DNA from 4 places in the Nocardiopsis rhodophaea genome. Region 1 is predicted to be linked to each of the others. Evidence: predicted binding sites of a transcription regulator. Region 1 holds the regulator's gene; each other region holds the start of a gene.
The links. Region 1 encodes HrcA, which represses chaperone genes, less so after heat shock. Its sites were predicted from a motif close to TTGGCACTCTCNNNNNGAGAGTGCCAA; they were not measured.

Region 1 (5,136 bases):
GCAGACGACATGACCGACCCATACGACGAGGCCATCGACGAGCGCCTGCGCGCCATCCTGCGCGCCGAGGCCGACTCCGTCACGCCCTCTCCCGAGGGGCTGGAGAAGATCCGCGCCCGAACCGAGCAGCGCCGGGTGTGGTGGACCTTCGGCCTGCCCTGGATCCGTCCCGTCCTGGCCGTGGGCGCGGCGGCGCTCATCGCCGGGTCTGTTCTGATCGGCACCCCGCAGGTCCGCGAGCAGCTGCTGCCGTCGTCGCTGACCTCGCCGACCGCACCGAGCGACACCACGAGTGAGCGCGACAGCAGCGGGCGGGCCGCCGGCGAGCTGCGGGGTCCGGTCGCGCCGGATTCCGGAACGCGCGGGCAGGAGCCGGAGAACAGCCCGTCCCCGACCGGCCCCGAGGCCGAGGACGCCTCGCCCGATGACGGTGCGGCCAGCGACGGCGCGACGACGGCCGCCGCCTGCCCGCCCGGCCGTACCCCCAGCGGACGGCCGTCCGGGGACCCCGATCAGGGGGACGACTCCGACGACAAGGACGACGGTCAGGACTCCGGCGGAGGCACCGACCGCACCGCCTGCGTGCCGACCCAGGACCCCGACAGTCCCGACGGCACCGCGGACACCGACCCCGGCGGCACCGACACGGGTGACGGCGGGGACCAGGGCTCGGGCGGCGAGGACGACACCAGCAGCACACCGTCGCCCGACAGCGAGACAGGCCAGACCACCGAGGCGTCGGCTGAGTCGCCGGTACCGGCGACCGGCACCCCGGAGATGTAGCCGAACGCGCTACCAGCGGCCGCTGCGGGCCTGCAGCACGGCGAGCGCGGCGACGCCTGCGGTGGAGGTGCGCAGCACGGTCGGCCCGAGGAGGGCGCGCACGGCTCCGGCCTCGTCGAAGGCCCGCAGTTCGGCATCGGTGAATCCGCCCTCGGGGCCCACCACGATGACGATGCCGCTTGCGGGAGCATCCCCGGCCCCGCCTTCGGGGAGCTTGACCGCGGACAGCCGCTCCTCGGTGTCCTCGTGCAGGACGATGCCCAGGTCGGCGGCGGCGAGCAGGGCGGTCACGTCGCGGGTGGCCGCCAGATCGGCGACGTCGGGTATCCGGCTGCGCCGGGCCTGCTTGGCCGCCTCGCGGGCCGTGGCGCGCCACTTGGCCAGCGACTTGGCGGCACGCTCGGCCCTCCAACGGGTCACACAGCGCTCGGCCGACCACGGCACGATCGCGTCGACCCCGGCCTCGGTCATGACCTCGACCGACAGTTCGCCGCGGTCACCCTTGGGCAGCGCCTGCACGACCGTGATGGCCGGGCTGGGCCGCGGCTCGACGTGGCGCTCCCGGACCGCGCAGACGACGGAGTCCTTGGCGACGTCGGTGACCACGCAGCGTGCCCGCGTCCCCGCGCCGTCGACGAGATCCACGGTCTCGCCGACGGTGATACGTCGGACCACGGCCGCGTGCCGCCCCTCGGGTCCGGACAGCAGCACGCGGTCCTGGTCGAGCTCACCCGCCCCGGTCAGGAAAACCGGAGGTGTCAACGCAATCCCCTTGTTCTCGCCTGTTACCTGGCGCCGAAAGCGTCGCGCAGCTTGGAGAACAGGCCGCTGTGGCCCGGGCTGAACTTGCCCGGCGGCTGGTCCTCTCCTCGCAGCTCGGCGAACTTGCGCAGCAGCGCCTCCTGCTCCTCGTCGAGCTTGGCCGGCGTCTCCACGTCGACCTGGATCATCAGGTCGCCGCGTCCGTTGCCGTCGAGCCGCTTGCTGCCCCGGCCCGCCAGGGTGATGACGTGCCCGGAGTTGGTGCCCGGCCGCAGGTCGATCTCCTCGGTGCCGTCGAGCGTCTCGAAGGTGAACGAGGCGCCGAGGGCCGCCGCCGTCATGGGGACGGTGATCGTGCAGTGCAGGTCGTCGCCGCGCCGCTCGAAGATGGGGTGCGGACGCTGCACGATCTCCAGGAAGATGTCGCCGCGCGGGCCGCCGTTGGGGCCGACCTCACCCTCGCCGGCGAGCTGGATCTGGGTGCCGTCTTCGACGCCGGCCGGGATCTGCACCTTGCGGGTGACCTTCTCGCGGACACGGCCCTCGCCCGAGCAGTCGGCGCAGGGGTCGGTGATCACGCTGCCCTGGCCCGAGCACTGCGGGCAGGGGCGGGTGGTCATGACCTGGCCCAGGAACGAGCGCGCGACCTGGGAGACCTCACCGCGTCCCTGGCACATGTCGCAGGTGCGGCGGTGGGTGCCCTTGGCCGTCCCCTCGCCCTGGCAGGTGTCGCACAGGACGGCGGTGGGGAATGTCACGTCCTTGGTGACACCGAAGGCCGCCTCGGAGAGGTCGAGCTCGACGCGCACCTTGATGCTGCGTCCGCGGCGCACCCGGTCGCGCGGACCCCGTCCACCGCCCGGGTGACCGCCGCCGAAGAAGGCGTTCATGATGTCGTCGAAGGGGAAACCCGTCGCGCCGAAGCCGCCGGCTCCGGCACCCGCGCCGCCACCGGGCGCGAACGGGTCGGCGCCCATGTCGAACATGCGGCGCTTGTCGTCGTCGGAGAGGACCTCGTAGGCCTGCGTCACTTCCTTGAAGCGCTCCTGGGTGGCCGGGTCGGGGTTGACGTCCGGGTGCAGCTCACGGGCGAGTCGGCGGTAAGCCTTCTTGATCTCGTCCTTGGACGCGTCCCGGCGCACACCGAGGATCTCGTAATAGTCGTTCGCCACTTACTGCCCCGCCAAAATCGTGCCTACGTACCGAGCCACAGCGCGTACCGCTCCCATCGTTCCGGGGTAATCCATGCGTGTCGGACCGACCACACCGAGCTTGGCCAGCGAGTGATCACCGATCCCGTAACCAGCGGAGACGATCGAGGTCGATCTGAGGCCCTCATGGGAGTTCTCTTCGCCAATGCGTACCGTGAGCGAGGAGGGGTCCCCCGCCTCACCAAGCAAACGGATGAGGACCACGTTCTCTTCCAGCGCTTCGAGTACCTCCCGAAGGCTAGCCGAGAAATCCATCGCGGCGAGATTCGCCGTTCCCGCCAGGACGATCTTCTCCTCGCGGCTCTCCACAAGGCTTTCCAACAGGACCGACAGCACCGACGCCGCCATTCGCCGCTCGTCGGCGGGAACCAGCGAGGGCACATCGGCCACGGCGGGCGGAACATCGGTCAGCCACTTGCCGACCAGCAGCCGGTTGAGCAGAGTCCGGAGGTTTTCGACGCTGTCGTCGTCGACCCAGTCGAGGTGGTCGATCACCCGCTGCTCCACCCGTCCGGTGTCGGTGATCAACACCATCATCACGCGCTGCGGACCCAGCGGCACGAGTTCGACGTGCTGCACGGCCGAGCGGGTCAGAGACGGATACTGGACGATCGCCACCTGCCGGGTCAGCTGCGCGAGCAGTCGCACCGTGCGGGTCACGATCTCGTCAAGGTCGACGGCACCGCCGAGGAACGTCTCGATCGCCCTGCGTTCCGCCGCTGACAGGGGCTTGACCGTGGACAGACGGTCGACGAAGAGGCGGTAGCCCTTGTCGGTGGGGATCCGGCCGGCGCTGGTGTGCGGCTGGGTGATGTACCCCTCTTCTTCGAGAGCCACCATCTCATTGCGGATCGTCGCCGGTGAGACACCGAGGGTGTGCCGATCCGCCAAGGCCTTCGATCCCACGGGCTCCTTCGTGGACACGTAGTCCTCGACGATGGCACGCAGGACCGCGAGTTTCCGGTCGTCGAGCACGCGCTCACCTCCTGGCACTCCGTGGTCTTGAGTGCTAATTCTAGCCTCCATCGCAAGGTCGTTCCGGATTCGGACCGGCGGCGCGACCCCTGTCGGGCCCAGCCGCCCCGCGCCAGCGTCCGCGAACTGGGGAAGCTCGCACCCGGTTGACCGATGCCGCCACTACAATCCGGGGCCGTGCGCACCGACTCAGGCAATGACACCGGGACCGGTTCCGGATGGCGGTCCTATGGCGACCGCTACGGCGGCGACGTCCTGGCGGGCGACTGGCGCCGCCCCCGCAAGGGCCGGGTCGCCGAGGTCCCCATCGAGCGCGACCTCGTCGTGGAGTCCGCCGACGAGCGGTTCTGCGGAGCCGTGGTCGACTGGGACAAAACCACCGTCACCCTGGAAGACCGACACGGCGGGCGGAGAGTGTTCGACCTCACCCCGGCCGCCTTCCTGGTCGACGGAGCGCCCGCCACCCTCGTGCGCCCGGCAGCGGCATCGCGCGGGCCCGCCCGCAGCGCCTCCGGCTCGATCGCGGTCCAGCACGCGCGCTCCCGGGTGGCCAAGGAGGGTCGGATCTACGTGGAGGGCGTCCACGACGCCGAGCTCGTGGAGCGGGTGTGGGGCCACGATCTGCGCGTGGAGGGCGTGGTCGTCGAGTACCTGGAGGGGGTCGACCACCTGCCCGAGGTCGTGCGCGACTTCGCGCCCGGTCCGCATCGGCGGCTCGGCGTCCTGGTCGACCACCTGGTACCGGGCTCCAAGGAGAGCCGGATCGCCGCCGAGGTGACCTCACCGCACGTCCTGGTCGCGGGCCACCCCTTTGTCGACGTCTGGCAGGCGGTGAAGCCGTCCGTCCTGGGCATCGACGCCTGGCCGGAGGTGCCGCGCGGCATCCCGTGGAAGGAGGGGGTACTGCGGGCGCTGGGCAGCCGGGAGAAGCCGGGAGAAGCCTGGCGGCGCATCCTGGGATCGGTACGGTCGTATGCCGATCTGGAACCAGAACTCCTCGGGCGCGTCGAAGAACTGATCGACTTCGTTACCGCCCCGTACGTGGTGGAAGACTAGGGTCGCCTAGGAACCGACCGCGAGAACCGCTCGCGGTGCCCCTCGATCCCGGGCGGTCGGACGTGACGATCGGCCCAACGCAAGCGGCATACCCAAGGGACATGATGAGCGAGACCCCGCCCAACGGACCACACCCCCAGGACCGTCCGGCCGACGGCCAACCGGCGCCCGGCCCCACCCCTCCCGACGCGCACCCGGGCACGGGACAGGCGGGGACCGGTGGGCAGCCCGGCTACGGCCAGCACCCGCCGCAGCCCGGCTTCGCCCAGCCGTACCAGCAGCAGCCTCCGCAGGCCCCGCAGGGCTACGAGCAGCAGCCGGGGTACGGCCAGCCCAGTGGCGGACAGCA
Region 2 (5,136 bases), on a different contig from region 1:
GAAACGGGTGGATGTACATATATAGGAAAGCTTTTGTCGGTGCACGACCATCTTGCAACGGACGGCCGTACGCGAGGACGACCGCCCGTGGGTGTCCCTAGGTCTCGCCGGTCGCGACGGCGCGCAAACCCGCGTTTGCTCTTGCCCGAATTCGGCGAAAGGGCGAACGGCGTCGGTCGTCGGCACATACTCCCACGGGGCATCCGACCGGCGTCGGGCGGGTGCGGGGGCGCGACACCTTGGGTGGCGCGGGGAGTCGAGGTGGAGGGGGAAGGAACAAGGGCTGCGGATGGCGCGGGCGCGGAGCCGTGGCAGGTCCGGGACGCCAGCCTCGGTGGCGGTGGACAGGTCGTCTCACCATGTGAGCTGATTGATGTTATCCAGGTCACCCTCCATGGAAAGGCGGTGCGCCCGTCCGTTACAGTTGCCAGCGGATCCCCACCGGGTCCACCGACAACGTCGTGACAACTTCATATTGCTCATCCAGAGGGGTGGAGGGACCGGCCCTGCGAAGCCCCGGCAACCATCTCGGTGTGCGTTTCTCGCTGTAATCCGCGAGGCGGCCGAGGCAGGTGCCAACTCCGGCCCGTGGCCAGATCGGTCACTGGGGAAGATGAGGGGAGACGCCTCGCAATGGCGATTGCCGCCACTGAACACGAAGCCGCCGCCACCGCTCGCTCCTTCGGCCCCGCCGCCGCACTGTCCTGCCGGGAGTGTGGAGAGCGCTACGGCCTCGGCCCGCGCTTCGCCTGTGAATTCTGTTTCGGCCCGCTGGAGATCGCCTACGACTTCGGCGCCGTCACCCGCGAGTCCATCGAGCGCGGGCCCAAGAACATCTGGCGCTACGCCGGCCTGCTCCCCGTCCCGGCCGACGTCGCCTCGCTGCCCAACATGAACCCCGGCCTGACGCCGCTCGTCCGCGCCGACCGCCTAGCCGCCGAACTGGGACTAGAGTCGCTGCACGTCAAGGACGACTCCGCGAACCCCACGCACTCCTTCAAGGACCGCGTGGTGGCCATGGCCGTCGAGGCGGCGCGCACCTTCGGCTTCCACACCCTGTCCTGCTCCTCTACCGGCAACCTCGCCGGAGCCGTGGGCGCCGCCGCGGCCCGCGCGGGGTTCTCATCCTGCGTGTTCATCCCCGCGGGCCTGGAGGAGGGCAAGGTGGTCATGGCCGCGGTCTACGGCGGCAAGGTCGTGGCCATCGACGGCAACTACGACGACGTCAACCGCTTCTGCTCGGAGCTCATCGGCGACACCGCGGGCGAGGACTGGGGATTCGTCAACGTCAACCTGCGGCCTTACTACGCCGAGGGCTCCAAGACGCTGGCCTACGAGATCGCCGAGCAGCTCGGCTGGCGGCTGCCGGAGCAGATCGTCATCCCGATCGCCTCGGGATCCCAGCTCACCAAGATCGACAAGGGGTTCCGCGAGCTCATCGCGCTCGGCCTGGTCGAGGACCGGCCCTACAAGGTCTTCGGCGCGCAGGCCACCGGCTGCTCCCCGGTGGCCCAAGCCTGGGAGCGGGGGCACGACGTCATCCAGCCGGTCAAGCCCGACACCATCGCCAAGTCGCTGGCGATCGGCAACCCGGCCGACGGGCCCTACGTGCTCGACATCTGCAAGCGCACCGGCGGGGCCGTGGTGCACGTGAGCGACGCCGAGGTCGTCGACTCCATCAAGCTGCTGGCCCGCACCGAGGGCATCTTCGCCGAGACCGCCGGGGGCGTGACCACCGGTGTGCTGCGCAAGCTGGTGGCCGAGGGGGCGCTTGACCCGCGGGCCGAGACCGTCGTGCTGAACACCGGTGACGGCCTCAAGACACTGAACGCCGTGGACTCCGGCGTCACCGCGACCATCAAGCCGTCCCTGGACGCGTTCAAGGACGCCGGGCTGCTCTGACCCCGCCGTCCCGTTCCCGTGTCCGAACCGCGCGCGGCCGTCCGGGCGGCCCCGCCCACGTCCCCCGCCGTCTCACGCTGATCCCGTCGGCGAATCACACCTGATCAGGAGTTTCCACAACCATGAGCGTCAGTGTTCGCGTCCCGACCATTCTCCGCACCTACACCAAGGACGCCGCCGAAGTGACGGCGGAGGGCGCCACCCTCTCCGAGGTCCTGGCCGACCTGGAGGCCAACTACCCGGGGATCCAGGCGCGCATTCTCGACGACTCCGGCAAGATCCGCCGGTTCGTCAACGTGTACGTGGGCGACGAGGACGTCCGCTTCGCCGACGGGCTGGCGACCGCCACCGCCAATGGGGTGCAGATCTCGATCATCCCGGCGGTCGCCGGGGGCTGCTGAGCCCCTTTCGCGTCGTCCCAGGAAACCGCGCCCTCCTCCCCCTTCGGCGGGCGCGGTTTTCGCGTTTTTCAGGGGCCTTCCCAGGGGTGCGACATGCCGGTTGACCTGCGGGAAACCCGGTTTCCGCGGTCTCGCCGAGTCGTTTGCACTCGACCATGGAGAGTGCTAAAAAAGGTGTCGTTAGCACTCTGGCATGATGAGTGCTAACCCCGGATCGAGACGATGAGGCCGCGGTCTCCGGCAGTCGGGTTGTCGGGCGAAGCCGTGGTCGTCCGTCGCGGGCGTCGCTCTCGTTCCCTCGCGTATCAGCCCGGTCACGGGAGGACAAGAACTCTATGGCAGCCAAACTGATCGCGTTCGAAGAGGAAGCCCGGCGCGGCCTCGAGCGCGGCATGAACACGCTCGCGGACGCCGTCAAGGTCACGCTCGGCCCCAAGGGCCGCAACGTCGTCCTTGAGAAGAAGTGGGGCGCCCCGACCATCACCAACGACGGTGTCTCCATCGCCAAGGAGATCGAGCTGGAGGACCCCTGGGAGAAGATCGGCGCCGAGCTCGTCAAGGAGGTCGCCAAGAAGACCGACGACGTCGCCGGTGACGGCACCACCACCGCCACCGTGCTGGCCCAGGCGCTCGTACGCGAGGGCCTGCGCAACGTCGCGGCCGGTGCCAACCCGGTCGGCCTGAAGCGCGGCATCGAGACCGCCGTCTCCCGCATCAGCGAGGAGCTGGCCAACCTGTCCAAGGACGTGGAGACCAAGGAGCAGATCGCCTCCACCGCCTCCATCTCCGCCAGCGACGCGCAGATCGGCGAGGTCATCGCCGAGGCGATGGACAAGGTCGGCAAGGAAGGCGTCATCACGGTCGAGGAGGGGCAGACCTTCGGTCTGGAGCTCGAACTCGCCGAGGGCATGCGCTTCGACAAGGGCTACCTCTCCCCCTACTTCGCCACCGACCTTGAGCGCATGGAGACGGTCCTTGAGGACCCCTACATCCTCATCGTCAACTCCAAGATCTCCAACAACAACGAGTTCCTCCCGGTCGTGGAGAAGGTCCTGCAGGCCGGCCGTCCGCTGATGGTCATCGCCGAGGACATCGAGGGCGGCGCGCTGCAGACCCTCGTCGTCAACAAGATCAAGGGCGTGTTCAAGTCCGTGGCCGTGAAGGCCCCGGGCTTCGGCGACCGCCGCAAGGCCCAGCTCGGCGACATCGCCGTGCTGACCGGCGGCCAGGTCATCACCGAGGAGGTCGGCCTCAAGCTCGAGAACACCGAGCTCGACATGCTGGGCCGCGCCCGCAAGGTCGTCGTCACCAAGGACGAGACCACCATCGTCGACGGTGCCGGTGACGCCACCGCCATCTCCGGCCGCGTCAACGAGATCCGTGCCGAGATCGAGCGCACCGACTCCGACTACGACCGCGAGAAGCTCCAGGAGCGCCTGGCCCGCCTGGCCGGCGGTGTCGCCGTCATCAAGGCCGGTGCCGCCACCGAGGTGGAGCTCAAGGAGCGCAAGCACCGCATCGAGGACGCGGTCCGCAACGCCAAGGCCGCCGTCGAGGAGGGCATCCTGCCCGGTGGTGGCGTCGCGCTGCTGCAGGCGGGCGTCCCGGTCTTCGAGAAGCTGGACCTGTCGGGCGACGAGGCCATCGGTGCCGACATCGTCCGCCGCGCCATCGAGGAGCCGCTGAAGCAGATCGCGATCAACGCCGGCCTTGAGGGCGGCGTCGTCGCGGAGAAGGTCCGGGGCCTTGAGGCCGGTGTCGGCCTCAACGCCGCCACGGGCGACTACACCGACCTGTTCAAGGACGGCGTCATCGACCCGACCAAGGTCACCCGCTCCGCGCTGCAGAACGCGGCCTCCATCGCCGGTCTGTTCCTGACCACCGAGGCCGTCATCGCCGAGAAGCCGGAGAAGGCCGCTCCGGCGGCTCCGGACGCCGGCATGGGCGGCATGGACTTCTAAGACCCACGGCGACCCATGGGTCCGAACATGTCCAGGTACGCGTAACAACGCCTGCGACGATCGGGCGGCTCCCCTTGCGGGGGCCGCCCTTTCGCGTTTTCAGATGCGTGTGACGTGGACAACCTCAGAAAAATGATGAAATCAGACTTATCTCCTACTAACATCGGGCGAGCAGCGGCACCCGAAAAGGTGTTTTTCTGGATATCGCTGTCCGAAGGTGCCTCCAATGATGTGGGTCTTATTCGATCCCGATGAATGAGCGACCGTCTTGTTAACGACATATTGCGCGGGCGTGAATTCCATTGGCTCGGATGTCTCACAAGCCCCCTGACCTCGGGCGATGTCCTGTGTGTGTAGGTATGTCAGGCGATGCTGATCCATGCCTGCACGCGGCGCTGGACTGCGACGCGTTCCTTCGGTGGATGCCATTCCATTGGTTTTTCTTTTGCGTTTCTTTGCTATCGTTCCAGCAAGGCAATCGGGGGCCAAATGAAGTTCACCGAGATTTCTGATATCGACGTCGAACCGGGTGCGCTCACTGAGTGGCGGCCCTGGTGCGGTCCCGATGGGAGCCGGTGGAGAACCGACGAACGGCCGCCCTCCTACATCCAGGAGGAGCACGTGCGGAACAGGTTGGCGGGGCAGCGCAAGGGCCGGGCCTCGCCCTCGTGGCTGGCGACCGTGTTCGACCTGCCCGGCCGACTCGACGCGGCGGCGTTCCGCACCGCCCTCCTCACCTGGATCGACCAGCACGAGACCCTGCGCAGCGGCCTGCGCGTCGAAGGAGACCACATCAGCCGCGTCACGCTCGACAAGGGAGCGGTCGACCTGCGGGGGACACCGGTCGGCGAGTACTCCAGCGGCGCTGAGCT
Region 3 (5,136 bases), on a different contig from region 1:
CACGCGTACGACCGAAACAGGCAGCCGGAGGATCACTCGTGCCGTTCATTCTCGATCCGACGCGACGGAAGAAGCGCGTGACGAGAATCGAGACCCCGACTGTGGTCGAGAACCCGTCCGTGCTGAGAGCGCCCCGCTGGATGCGGGCGCGGACGGCGCAGGCCGTGATGGTCGCGGTCGCCATGGCGCTCTTTGTCGTGCCGGGTGCGGATGTGGCGATGGCGCCCGTCAGTGCGCCGGCCCACGCCGATGACGACCTCGACACGCTCAAGGAGCAGGCGGACAAGGCCAAGAAGGAGCTGGAGAAGGCCACCGACAAGTACACCAAGCGCGAGAAGGCCCTGGAGAAAGCGCAGGACAAGCTTGTTGCCACCCTGCACGACCTGCAGCAGACCGAGCTGAAGCTCGCGGACTTGCGTGAGCCCTTGGCGGACCTGGCCAGTTCGCTGTACAAGCGCCCCGACGGGGGCACGCTGGCGCTCATGGCCTCTGGCACGCTCGACGAGGACTTGGAGACCGAGGCCTACGTCGTGAAGCTCTCGGACAACAACGAGGCGCTGATGGAGGAGGCCAACAAGCTGCGGTCCAAGCAGGCCTCCCTGACCAGCGACGCGCAGGAGCTGCAGGCGTCGAACCAGCTGGAGAGGGTCGAGCTCAAGGACGAGCTGGAGAAGCTGAAGAAGAAGTCCAAGGAGAGCACCGACAAGCTCATGAAGGAGCTTGAGGACCGCGGGCTGTCCGTCGACGCCTACATGGCCGGCGTGGAGTGCGACCCCTCCAAGGGCGAAGCCGCCTCCGGGTATCCCAATGGGCTGCTGCCCAAGGACGCGCTGTGCGCGCTCTACGAGGACGGGCACTACCTGCGCGCTGATGCCGCCGTTGACTTCCTCAAGATGAACGAGGCCTACCAGGAGCGCTTCGGGAAGTCGATGTGCCTCACCAGCTCGTACCGCGACCTGGCCAACCAGCACCGGGTCTACGCCGAGCAGCCGCCCGGGAACGCCGCGGTCCCCGGCACCAGCAACCACGGCTGGGGCCTGGCCGTCGACCTGTGCGGCGGGGTGCAGAACCAGGGCTCGGCCCCGTTCAACTGGCTGGAGCAGAACTCACAGCGGTTCGGCTGGTACCACCCGCAGTGGGCCTACTCAAGCCCGTTCGAGCCCTGGCACTGGGAGTACAAGGCCGCGAAGGGGCAGTAGCGAAGCGCCCCTCTGGAGGGTCTCACGCGGTCTCGGGGACGACCTCGCTGGTGCAGTGGGCGCACCGGGCTGCCGCGCGGTCGATGCTGCTGCGGCACTGCGGGCAGCTGCGGTGGGTGGCTTCCTCCTCCTTGTCGAAGCGGTCGATGAGCTTGGCCACGGGCAGCACCACGAAGAAGTACAGGATCGCGGCGGTGATCAGGAACGCGATGAGGGCGTCGATGAACGCCCCGTAGAGGAAGCGGCTGCCGTTGATCTCGAAGTACAGGTCACCGAACGCGGGGACCCCGCCGAAGATGCCGATGAGCGGGGTGATGAACCCTTCGGTGAAAGCGGTGATCAGGTCCGCGAAGACGGCGCCGATGACCACGGCCACCGCCAGCTGCACGAGGTTGCCCTGCAGAAGGAACTTCTTGAATCCGTCCATGGGGGATGCTCCTGAACTGGTCGCTGATTGACGGGTGCGGGCACCGGGCGGAAGAGCGGCGGAACCGAAGGGGAGTTCGGGGGACGCGGTCGCCGCGGGTGCCCACGGGGGTTGTGTTGTGCCCATGCTGGAGTCACACGGTCCACATGGGCCATGCTGCGCCACAGCGGTAAAGCGCCTGGCCAGGATCTACCGCTGAAGGTTACGGGTCAACCTCGCATAGTTATGGACAGCCGCTCGGCAGCCGCCCGACCTGCCAGAATCCGTGCCTCCTCGTCGGTGACCGCCACCAGGATCAGCGCGCCCGCGTCTCCGGAAGCGGAATCGGGCTCCTCCGGGACCGCGATGACCGGGCGGTCCGACACCACGCGTTCCGCGCTGGGGGCGGGGGCGATGTCGAGGTCGGCTGCGGGAGCGGGCGCCGCGGAGAGGATGTCGACCCGGCGGCCCGGGCGCAGCAGCGCCACCGCCCCCGGATCAGCGACCCGGACCGGGGCGGCCACCATGTCCGACCCGTACTCGCGGGCGGGAGGATCGGCGACGCGGGCGGTGGTGAGCACCTCGCCGCGCCGCATCGGCCCGGTGAGGCCGGCCCCGACCGGCTCGGACCCCGGGCGCAGCGCACCCTCCGGCACCACAGGTGAGGGAAGGGAGCGGACCGTGAGGTCGGCGGACGCGAGCGGCGACTCCGCTGTGAGGTCGCGGGCGGCGACGAGGACCTCGGTGGTCGGATCCGGTGGCGGACGGACCAGCAGCACCGCCCCGGCGAGAGCGAAGGCGGCGCAGAGAGCGCCGAGGGGACGCCGATACCGGGCCAGCCGGACGATGAGGTGCGGAGGTCGGGTGGTCATGCCTGGACGGTAGGCGGCCGGTGGTGGAAGCGGTCGCCGTTGTCCACAGGCGGGGGAGCCGAGGGTGGCGGCGGACGACGCGCCAGCGAGCCCCGACCGGGTCGGCGGGTTCCGGCTAGGCCGCCGCTGTCCGGCCTCGACGCGGGGTCCGCCCGGCCGCGTTGCCTCCCGCGTTCAGTGCCCGCTGAGACACCAAAGACCGGGGTGATTCCCCTCGTGGGGAGCCCCGGTCCGATGAGTGGCGCGCGCGGCTAGCTCGCGGCTGCGGCGGGCGCGCTGGACGTGCTCTCCGAGCCGCCCGAGGAGGACGAGCCCGAGGAGGACGTCGAAGAGGAAGACGTGGACGAGGACGCGTCCGAGGACGTGGAGGACGACGCCGACTCGCTCTGGCCGTTGCCGGACGTGCCCGCCGTCACCGAGCTGTCGGAGCTGGTCCCGCTGTCCGTGCGGTAGAAGCCGGAGCCCTTGAAGACGATTCCCACGGCCGAGTACACCTTGCGGAGCCGCCCCTGGCACTGCGGGCACACGGTCAGCGAGTCATCGCTGAACTTCTGTACGACCTCCATCCCGTGGTCGCACTCGGTGCATGCGTACTGGTACGTAGGCACTGTCGTCCTCCTTGTTGGCACTCTCGCCCACCGACTGCCAAATATTACGCTGTTGAACGGCTAAGCCGCGACATTGGCGGGGCAGCGCCGCTCCTGGTCGTAAGCCGATCCCTGTAACACCCCTCCGCCCCGGCCTGTTCCGTGTCGGCCCGCGCCACGCCGCAGCTGTCAGCAGTGCACGACTCCACGCTGCGGCGTCACCACCGCCTGCACCGGGCGATCGTGCGCCTCGGAGGGCACCGATTCCACGAACTCTGTGTCGTAAATCACTGCTAGGGTCAGCGTGTTCGGCCCGACGCGCGCCAGCGCCCTGTCGTAACATCCGGCGCCACGCCCGAGCCGCCGCCCCGCGTGGTCCACCGCGAGCGCCGGGCAGACCACGACGGCCGCCCTGCGCACCGCGTCGGGCCCGTAGCGGTGCCCTGTCGGTTCGAGTAGTCCGTACCCGGCCGGGGCCAGGCTGCCGGGTCCGTCATAGGCGGCCCAGTCGAGGTCCCCGCCGGGCAGGAAGATCGGCAGCAGGACATAGGTGCCCTGCTTCCACAGGGTGGTGATGAGCTTGCGCGTGTCCGGCTCGGTTCCCACGGAGTAGTAGACCGCCGCAGTTCCGCCCATGCCCAGCTGGGGCAGGGCGGTGACGGCGTCGCGGATCGCCGATCCCGCCTCGGCCCGCTGCGTCTCCGGCATCGCTTGTCGCGCGGCGAGGATCGTGCGCCGCATCTCCCGTTTCGCCTCGATGTCCATGGCACAGATAGTGTCGCAGTCCCGCGCCGGAAGGTGAGGGCGAGTCGAAGGTCGGGTGAACGTCTGCCCGCACAGGCACCGGACATAGCTCCTCTACCGGCGCCAATCACCTGGACAGGTAGGTCAGAGCACGCCCGCGAGCGCCACGGCGTCGTACAGTGCCGACATGACTGATTCGCAAGCCGTCCGTCCCCCGGTGACCAAGGCCGTGGTGCCGGCCGCGGGGCTGGGGACCCGCTTCCTTCCCGCGACCAAGGCCACCCCCAAGGAGATGCTGCCGATCGTCGACAAACCGGCGATCCAGTACGTCGTCGAGGAGGCCGTCGCCGCTGGTCTCCACGACGTCCTGATGATCACTGGCCGCAGCAAGCGCTCCATCGAGGACCACTTCGACCGCGCCTACGAGCTGGAGGAGGCGCTGCGGGCCAAGAACGACACCCAGCGGCTGAACTCCGTCCGCGAGTCCAGCGAGCTGGCCCAGATCCACTACGTCCGCCAGGGCGAACCGCGCGGGCTCGGACACGCCGTGCTGTGCGCGGCGGCCCACGCCGGAGACGAGGCGTTCGCCGTGCTGCTGGGCGACGACATCATCGCGGGCCGCGAGGCGCTGCTCAAGCGGATGATCGACGTGCACCAGACCCACGGCGGCAGCGTCATCGCGCTCATGGAGGTCGAGCCGGAGCAGGTCTCGCTGTACGGCTGTGCCGCGATCGAGGCCACCGACGAGGACGATGTCGTCGTCATCACCGACCTCGTCGAAAAGCCCCCGGCCGATCAGGCGCCGAGCCGCTGGGCGATCATCGGACGCTACATCTGCGACCCGATGGTGTTCGACGTGCTGCGCGACACGCCGCCCGGCCGCGGCGGCGAGATCCAGCTGACCGACGCCCTGCGCGAGCTCGCCAAGCGCAAGCCCGAGGACGGGGGTCCCGTTCACGGCGTTCTGTTCCGCGGACACCGCTACGACACCGGCAACAAGGTCGATTACCTTCGCACTGTGGTGGAATTCGCATGTGCCCGCCCCGACCTCGCCGCGGAACTCGTGCCGTGGCTGCGCGATTTCGTGGCGAATCAGCGGAGCTGACAGAACAGGGGCCACCGCGGCGCCGGCCGCGCGGCCGACCATGGCAACGGGTGAGGGAACGCCGATGAAGACCGTCGAAGAGCACATCTCCGATGTCCTGGACCTGGTCGAGCCGCTCGACCCCATCGAGCTGGACCTTCTGCGGGCACATGGCGGCGTGCTGGCCGAACCGGTGGCGTCACCGGTCTCTCTGCCCAGATTCGACAACTCCTCGATGGACGGC
Region 4 (5,136 bases), on a different contig from region 1:
GCAGCGTGGCCATTTCCGCCAGCGGCTTGACCCGTTCGCCGACCAACGCGATGTGCTCGGCGAGGGTCTCGGCCCACTCCGGCGGGCGCGTGCTGAGCTCGTCGACGCGGCTCTGCACCGTCGCGAGGCCCTCCGCCAGCGTGGCGAACTCCCGCTCACGGAACTCACGTAGCAGCCACTCCATGCCCTCAAGGCGCTGGCGCATCTCCTCGGAGATCGCGCCCTGCGTCTTCTGTTCCGAGACCTGGTCCTGCGCGGCCCGTGAGAGGAGGTCCCGCATTCGGTCGGAGATCCCGGTCTGACCTCCTCCATTGAGGAAGTTGTGATTCGACTGTTCCACCGAGGTGCTCCTTTGGCTCTGGCGCCCCAGTCCTGCTCCGACGGGAGGACGGGGGTGTTGTGGAGAGAATCGCCGGCACGGAAGTAACGGGGCGGGACCTGCCGACGTATTGCGTTCACATTCGGATGTCCGACGCCTACTCGCCGTAAGCCTGCGAGGCGTGGTGAACCAGAGTTCGTTAGGGGTTCACTCTCCGTCTGCACGGCCGACAGAGAATCCGGGAGTAGGGGGAATGGATGCAGTGGGGCTCAGTCTAACGACATGGACAGCGTTCACCGTGATCGAGTGGAAAAGACATCGGTTCCGGATGGAACACCGGCGTTCGTCACATTAGTACCGTCTGTCCCGTCAGTCACCCCCGCCCTTTTTGTGGAGTTGTCGGAAACTGTCTTTACGGGAAGGCCGTGACCTCGGAACACAGGAGGGCGAAGGGGCGCTCGCCGATCCTGGTGAGCACCACCACGGCCGACTCCGGCCCGGACGGCCGGAGATCCCGTCGCAGCTTTTCGACGTCGACGGCCGACCCGCGTTTCTTAATCGTTACGGTGCCGACGCGGCGTTCTCGGAGTGCGGAGCGCAGCCGTTTCAGGGAAAAGGGCAGGACGTCTCTCACTTCGTAGGCGCGCGAGAACGGCGTGGCGGCGAGCCGGTCGGACGTGATGTAGGCGATGTGCGGGTCGAGCAGGGCGCCGTCGATCTCCGCCGCCGCCTCGGCGACCAGATGGGCGCGGATCACCGCCCCGTCCGGCTCGTACAGGTAGCGGCCGGGCTCCGCCACCGGCGGAGCGCCCAGCGTAGGGTCGGCGGTCAGCATGGCCGGTTCCGCGCCCTCGCGCAGGAGCGTGGCCCGGCGGCCGCCGTCGCTCAGCCCCCCGAACCACAGCGCGGCCTCCTTCACCTCGCCGCCCACCGAGATCCACTCCGCCGCGCATCCCTCGGGGACGAGATCGTGCGGGATGCCCGGGGCCGCCTTCACGCACGCGGCCGACACGCCCTGGGCGAGCGCCATAACCTGGCTCCACGGCGGGGAGTAGGCGTCCGGGTCGAAGACACGGCCGCGCCTGCCCCGCCGCGCCGGGTCGCAGAACACCGCGTCATAGGCGCCGGGCGGGGTGGCGGTGACGTCGCCCTCCCGCGCATGGGCGCGCTCGCCCAGCCCCCGGGCCGCGATGTTGGCGTTGGCGACGGCCACCGTGAACGGATCGGCGTCGACACCCTCGACACGCAGCCCGGCCTCGGCCAGGCTCAGCAAATCGGCGCCGATCCCGCAGCCCAGGTCGCCGACGAGCGCTTCCCTCGGCACGGCGGCGGCGAAACGGCGGGCGCGGAGGGCGGCGACCGGGCGCCGGGTGGACTGCTCCAGCCCGTTGGGGGTGAAGTACATGCGCTCGGCCAGCTCGCCGAACTTCCCACGCGCGCGCCCGCGGAGGCGCGCCTGTGTGAGGGCCGCGCCGACCAGTTCGGACAGGTCCACCCCGAGGGCGTCGGTGCCCTCCACCGGCGCGCGGCGCAGCCGCGTGGCGACACCCAGCGGGTCGGCCTCGACCTCGGCAGGGTCCAGCGCCTCCAGTAGGCGCTGTCCGGCGGGCGTGAGCAGCGCTTCGAAAGCCGCGATATGAGCCGTGACCTGCCCGTTGCCCTGCACGCTCTTTTCCCCCTGTGACCTGTTGTTTGACGAGCCTCACGGGCACGACTAATGTTCCATACTGGCACTCTCAAGGGTAGAGTGCTAATCGCGACGAGGCCGGTCTGGCACCCGCGACGGCAGGCCGCCGTGGTCGCCCCTTTTACCAAGCATGACGTCTCGAACCATCGAATGAAGGGGGAGGTCACAACCGTGTCGACCGCCACCAAGACCGTGCTCAAGCCGCTTGAGGACCGCGTCGTCGTCAAGACGCTGGAGGCCGAGCAGACCACGGCGTCCGGCCTGGTCATCCCGGACACCGCCAAGGAGAAGCCGCAGGAGGGCGAGGTCCTCGCGGTGGGCCCGGGCCGCCTCGACGAGAAGGGCAACCGTGTCGCCCTCGACGTCAACGTGGGCGACGTCGTTCTGTACAGCAAGTACGGCGGCACCGAGGTCAAGTACAACAACGAGGAGTACCTCGTTCTCTCCGCCCGCGACCTGCTCGCGGTCGTCGAGAAGTAGGTCTCGGCATCCACTGAGGTCACCCATGTGACATCCCGCCCCGGCCGGCTCGCAGCCGGGCGGGGCGGTTCTCTTATTTTCCGACGTACTTGCACGGATTGAGGAAAGCTCACCATGCCGAAGATCCTGGAGTTCGAGGACGAGGCTCGCCGCGCCCTCGAGCGGGGCGTCGACAGCCTCGCCAACGCCGTGAAGGTGACGCTGGGCCCGCGTGGCCGCAACGTCGTCATCGACAAGAAGTTCGGCGCTCCGACCATCACCAACGACGGTGTGACCGTCGCCCGTGAGATCGAGCTGGAGGACCCCTACGAGGACCTGGGCGCCCAGCTCGTCAAGGAGGTCGCCACCAAGACCAACGACACCGCGGGCGACGGCACCACCACCGCCACCGTGCTCGCCCAGGCGCTCGTGCGCGAGGGCCTGCGCAGCGTGGCCGCCGGTGCGTCCCCGATGTCGCTGAAGAAGGGCATCGACGCCGCCGCGGCCCGCGTCTCCGAAGCGCTCGTGGAGCGCGCTCGCGAGGTCGGCGAGCGCGAGGACATCGCCTACGTCGCGACCAACTCCGCTCAGGACGAGCAGATCGGCGACATGATCGCCGAGGCCTTCGACAAGGTCGGCAAGGACGGTGTCATCACCGTCGAGGAGGCCCCGACCTTCGGCCTCGACCTCGACTTCACCGAGGGCATGCAGTTCGACAAGGGGTACATCTCGCCCTACTTCGTGACCGACGGCGACCGCCAGGAGGCGGTGCTGGAGGACGCGCAGATCCTGATCAACCAGGGCAAGATCTCCAGCCTCAACGAGCTGCTTCCGCTGCTGGAGAAAGTTGTCCAGAACAAGAAGCCGCTGCTGATCATCGCCGAGGACATCGAGGGCGACGCGCTCGGCGCGCTGGTCCTCAACAAGATCCGGGGCGCGCTCAACGTCGCCGCGGTCAAGGCCCCCGGCTTCGGCGAGCGTCGCAAGGCGATGCTGCAGGACATCGCCACCCTCACCGGCGGCCAGGTCATCGCCGAGGAGGTCGGCCTCACCCTGGAGAACGCCGAGCTCGACGTCCTGGGCTCCGCCCGTCGCATCACCATCACCAAGGACGCCACCACCATCGTCGACGGTGGCGGTGAGCAGTCGGCGGTCGACGACCGGGTCCGGCAGATCCGCAAGGAGATCGAGGCCAGCGACTCCGACTGGGACCGCGAGAAGCTGCAGGAGCGCCTGGCCAAGCTGGCCGGCGGCGTCTCCGTGCTGCGTGTCGGCGCGGCCACCGAGGTGGAGCTCAAGGAGAAGAAGCACCGCCTGGAGGACGCCATCTCGGCCACCCGCGCCGCGATCGAGGAGGGCATCGTCCCCGGCGGCGGCGCCTCCCTGGTGCACGCCGCCGCGGCCCTGGACGGCCTCAACCTGAGCGGCGACGAGGCCACCGGCGTGTCGATCGTCCGCAGGGCGCTCAACGAGCCGGCCCGCTGGATCGCCGAGAACGCGGGCGCCGAGGGCTACGTGGTCACCTACAAGATCGCCGAGCAGGAGAGCGGCCACGGCTACAACGCCGCCACCGGCGAGTACGGTGACCTCATGGCCCAGGGCATCATCGACCCGGTCAAGGTGACCCGCTCCGCGGTGCAGAACGCCGCCTCCATCGCCGGCATGCTGCTGACGACCGAGGCGCTGGTCGTCGACAAGCCGGAGGAAGAGGACGCGAACGCGGCCGGCGGTCACGGCCACGGTCACGGCCACTGATCTCCGCTGATCTCCGCCCCTCGGGGCGGTGAGGCGGCCCGCCGACGCGGGCGTCTGCCGTACCACGCGTGCCCTGGGTTCCCACTCGGGGCACGCGTGCCATTACCCGGCATTTCCCTTAAATGTGATCATTCTGTAGCCGCGGTTCGTGACTGGCGGGTCCACCGGCGGGGGCATCATTCGATACGTGACGGATCCACGCGGTGCGGGGGGCATGCTCGCGGAACGATCAGGTGCCCGACGGCACGACTCAGAATTGAGCCAGCTAACCACGCTGGCGGTCCAAGGTGATCATGGGGCGGTCGACTCCCTTATTCGGGAGGTGCGCCCCATGGTCGTCCGGTACTGCCGGGCGCGCCTGGCCCGCGTCTCGGGTTACGTACACTATTCCGATGACGTCGCGCAAGAGGTGTGCATCGCACTCCTGGCCGCGCTCCCCCGCTACGAGGACATGGGTCGGCCCTTCGCGTCGTTCGTGTTCGGGATCGCCGCGCACAAGGTGGCCGACGCCCTGCGCGGCTCCACCCGCGATGTTCCCACCGACGCGGTACCGGACTGTCCCGACGACGGTCCGGGGCCGGAGGAGGCCGCGGTGCGCACCGTCGAGGCGGAACGGGCCCGGGCACTGCTCAGTGAACTCCCCGAGCAGCAGCGTCGGCTGCTGGTCATGCGCGTGATTGCGGGTCTATCTGCTGATGAGACGGGACATGTTCTGGGAATGTCGGCCGGAGCGGTTCGGGTTGCCCAGCACCGAGCTCTTGCTCGGCTTCGGAAGGTGGCCGTGGCGAACCGCCTCATCTAGCCGTACCCACCACGCCCCGCTCCGTCCCGGTCCCCGCGGCCGTCGCTGCCCCTCCCGGATCCGCACCCGCGACCACTGCGCCTACGGCCGCGGCCTCCGCTGACAGGGGCGTCC

Region 2: the regulator HrcA is predicted to act here: its motif matches at 2,446-2,472, upstream of groL (chaperonin GroEL).
Region 3: the regulator HrcA is predicted to act here: its motif matches at 3,100-3,126, upstream of ABD259_RS21665 (FmdB family zinc ribbon protein).
Region 4: the regulator HrcA is predicted to act here: its motif matches at 2,047-2,073, upstream of groES (co-chaperone GroES).

What each region holds. Positions count from the first base shown of each region.
Region 1 is NZ_BAAAPC010000006.1:198,069-203,204, forward strand. It holds gene ABD259_RS08880 (SigE family RNA polymerase sigma factor) at 1-13, shown strand, start outside; gene ABD259_RS08885 (hypothetical protein) at 10-783, shown strand; gene ABD259_RS08890 (16S rRNA (uracil(1498)-N(3))-methyltransferase) at 793-1,545, opposite strand; gene dnaJ (molecular chaperone DnaJ) at 1,569-2,717, opposite strand; gene hrcA (heat-inducible transcriptional repressor HrcA) at 2,718-3,731, opposite strand; gene ABD259_RS08905 (DUF3097 domain-containing protein) at 3,987-4,787, shown strand; partial or broken gene ABD259_RS08910 (hypothetical protein) at 4,889-5,136, shown strand, end outside.
Region 2 is NZ_BAAAPC010000002.1:125,786-130,921, forward strand. It holds SAM riboswitch class I at 477-620, shown strand; gene thrC (threonine synthase) at 634-1,902, shown strand; gene ABD259_RS02500 (MoaD/ThiS family protein) at 2,025-2,303, shown strand; gene groL (chaperonin GroEL) at 2,639-4,264, shown strand; gene ABD259_RS02510 (condensation domain-containing protein) at 4,754-5,136, shown strand, end outside.
Region 3 is NZ_BAAAPC010000022.1:77,656-82,791, reverse strand. It holds gene ABD259_RS21680 (D-alanyl-D-alanine carboxypeptidase family protein) at 39-1,199, shown strand; gene ABD259_RS21675 (MscL family protein) at 1,222-1,626, opposite strand; gene cpaB (Flp pilus assembly protein CpaB) at 1,836-2,477, opposite strand; gene ABD259_RS21665 (FmdB family zinc ribbon protein) at 2,729-3,085, opposite strand; gene ABD259_RS21660 (5-formyltetrahydrofolate cyclo-ligase) at 3,254-3,829, opposite strand; gene galU (UTP--glucose-1-phosphate uridylyltransferase GalU) at 3,996-4,913, shown strand; gene glp (molybdotransferase-like divisome protein Glp) at 4,978-5,136, shown strand, end outside.
Region 4 is NZ_BAAAPC010000007.1:27,130-32,265, reverse strand. It holds gene ABD259_RS09375 (apolipoprotein A-IV repeat region-like domain-containing protein) at 1-340, opposite strand, end outside; gene ABD259_RS09370 (class I SAM-dependent methyltransferase) at 732-1,985, opposite strand; gene groES (co-chaperone GroES) at 2,178-2,486, shown strand; gene groL (chaperonin GroEL) at 2,601-4,220, shown strand; gene ABD259_RS09355 (sigma-70 family RNA polymerase sigma factor) at 4,435-5,022, shown strand.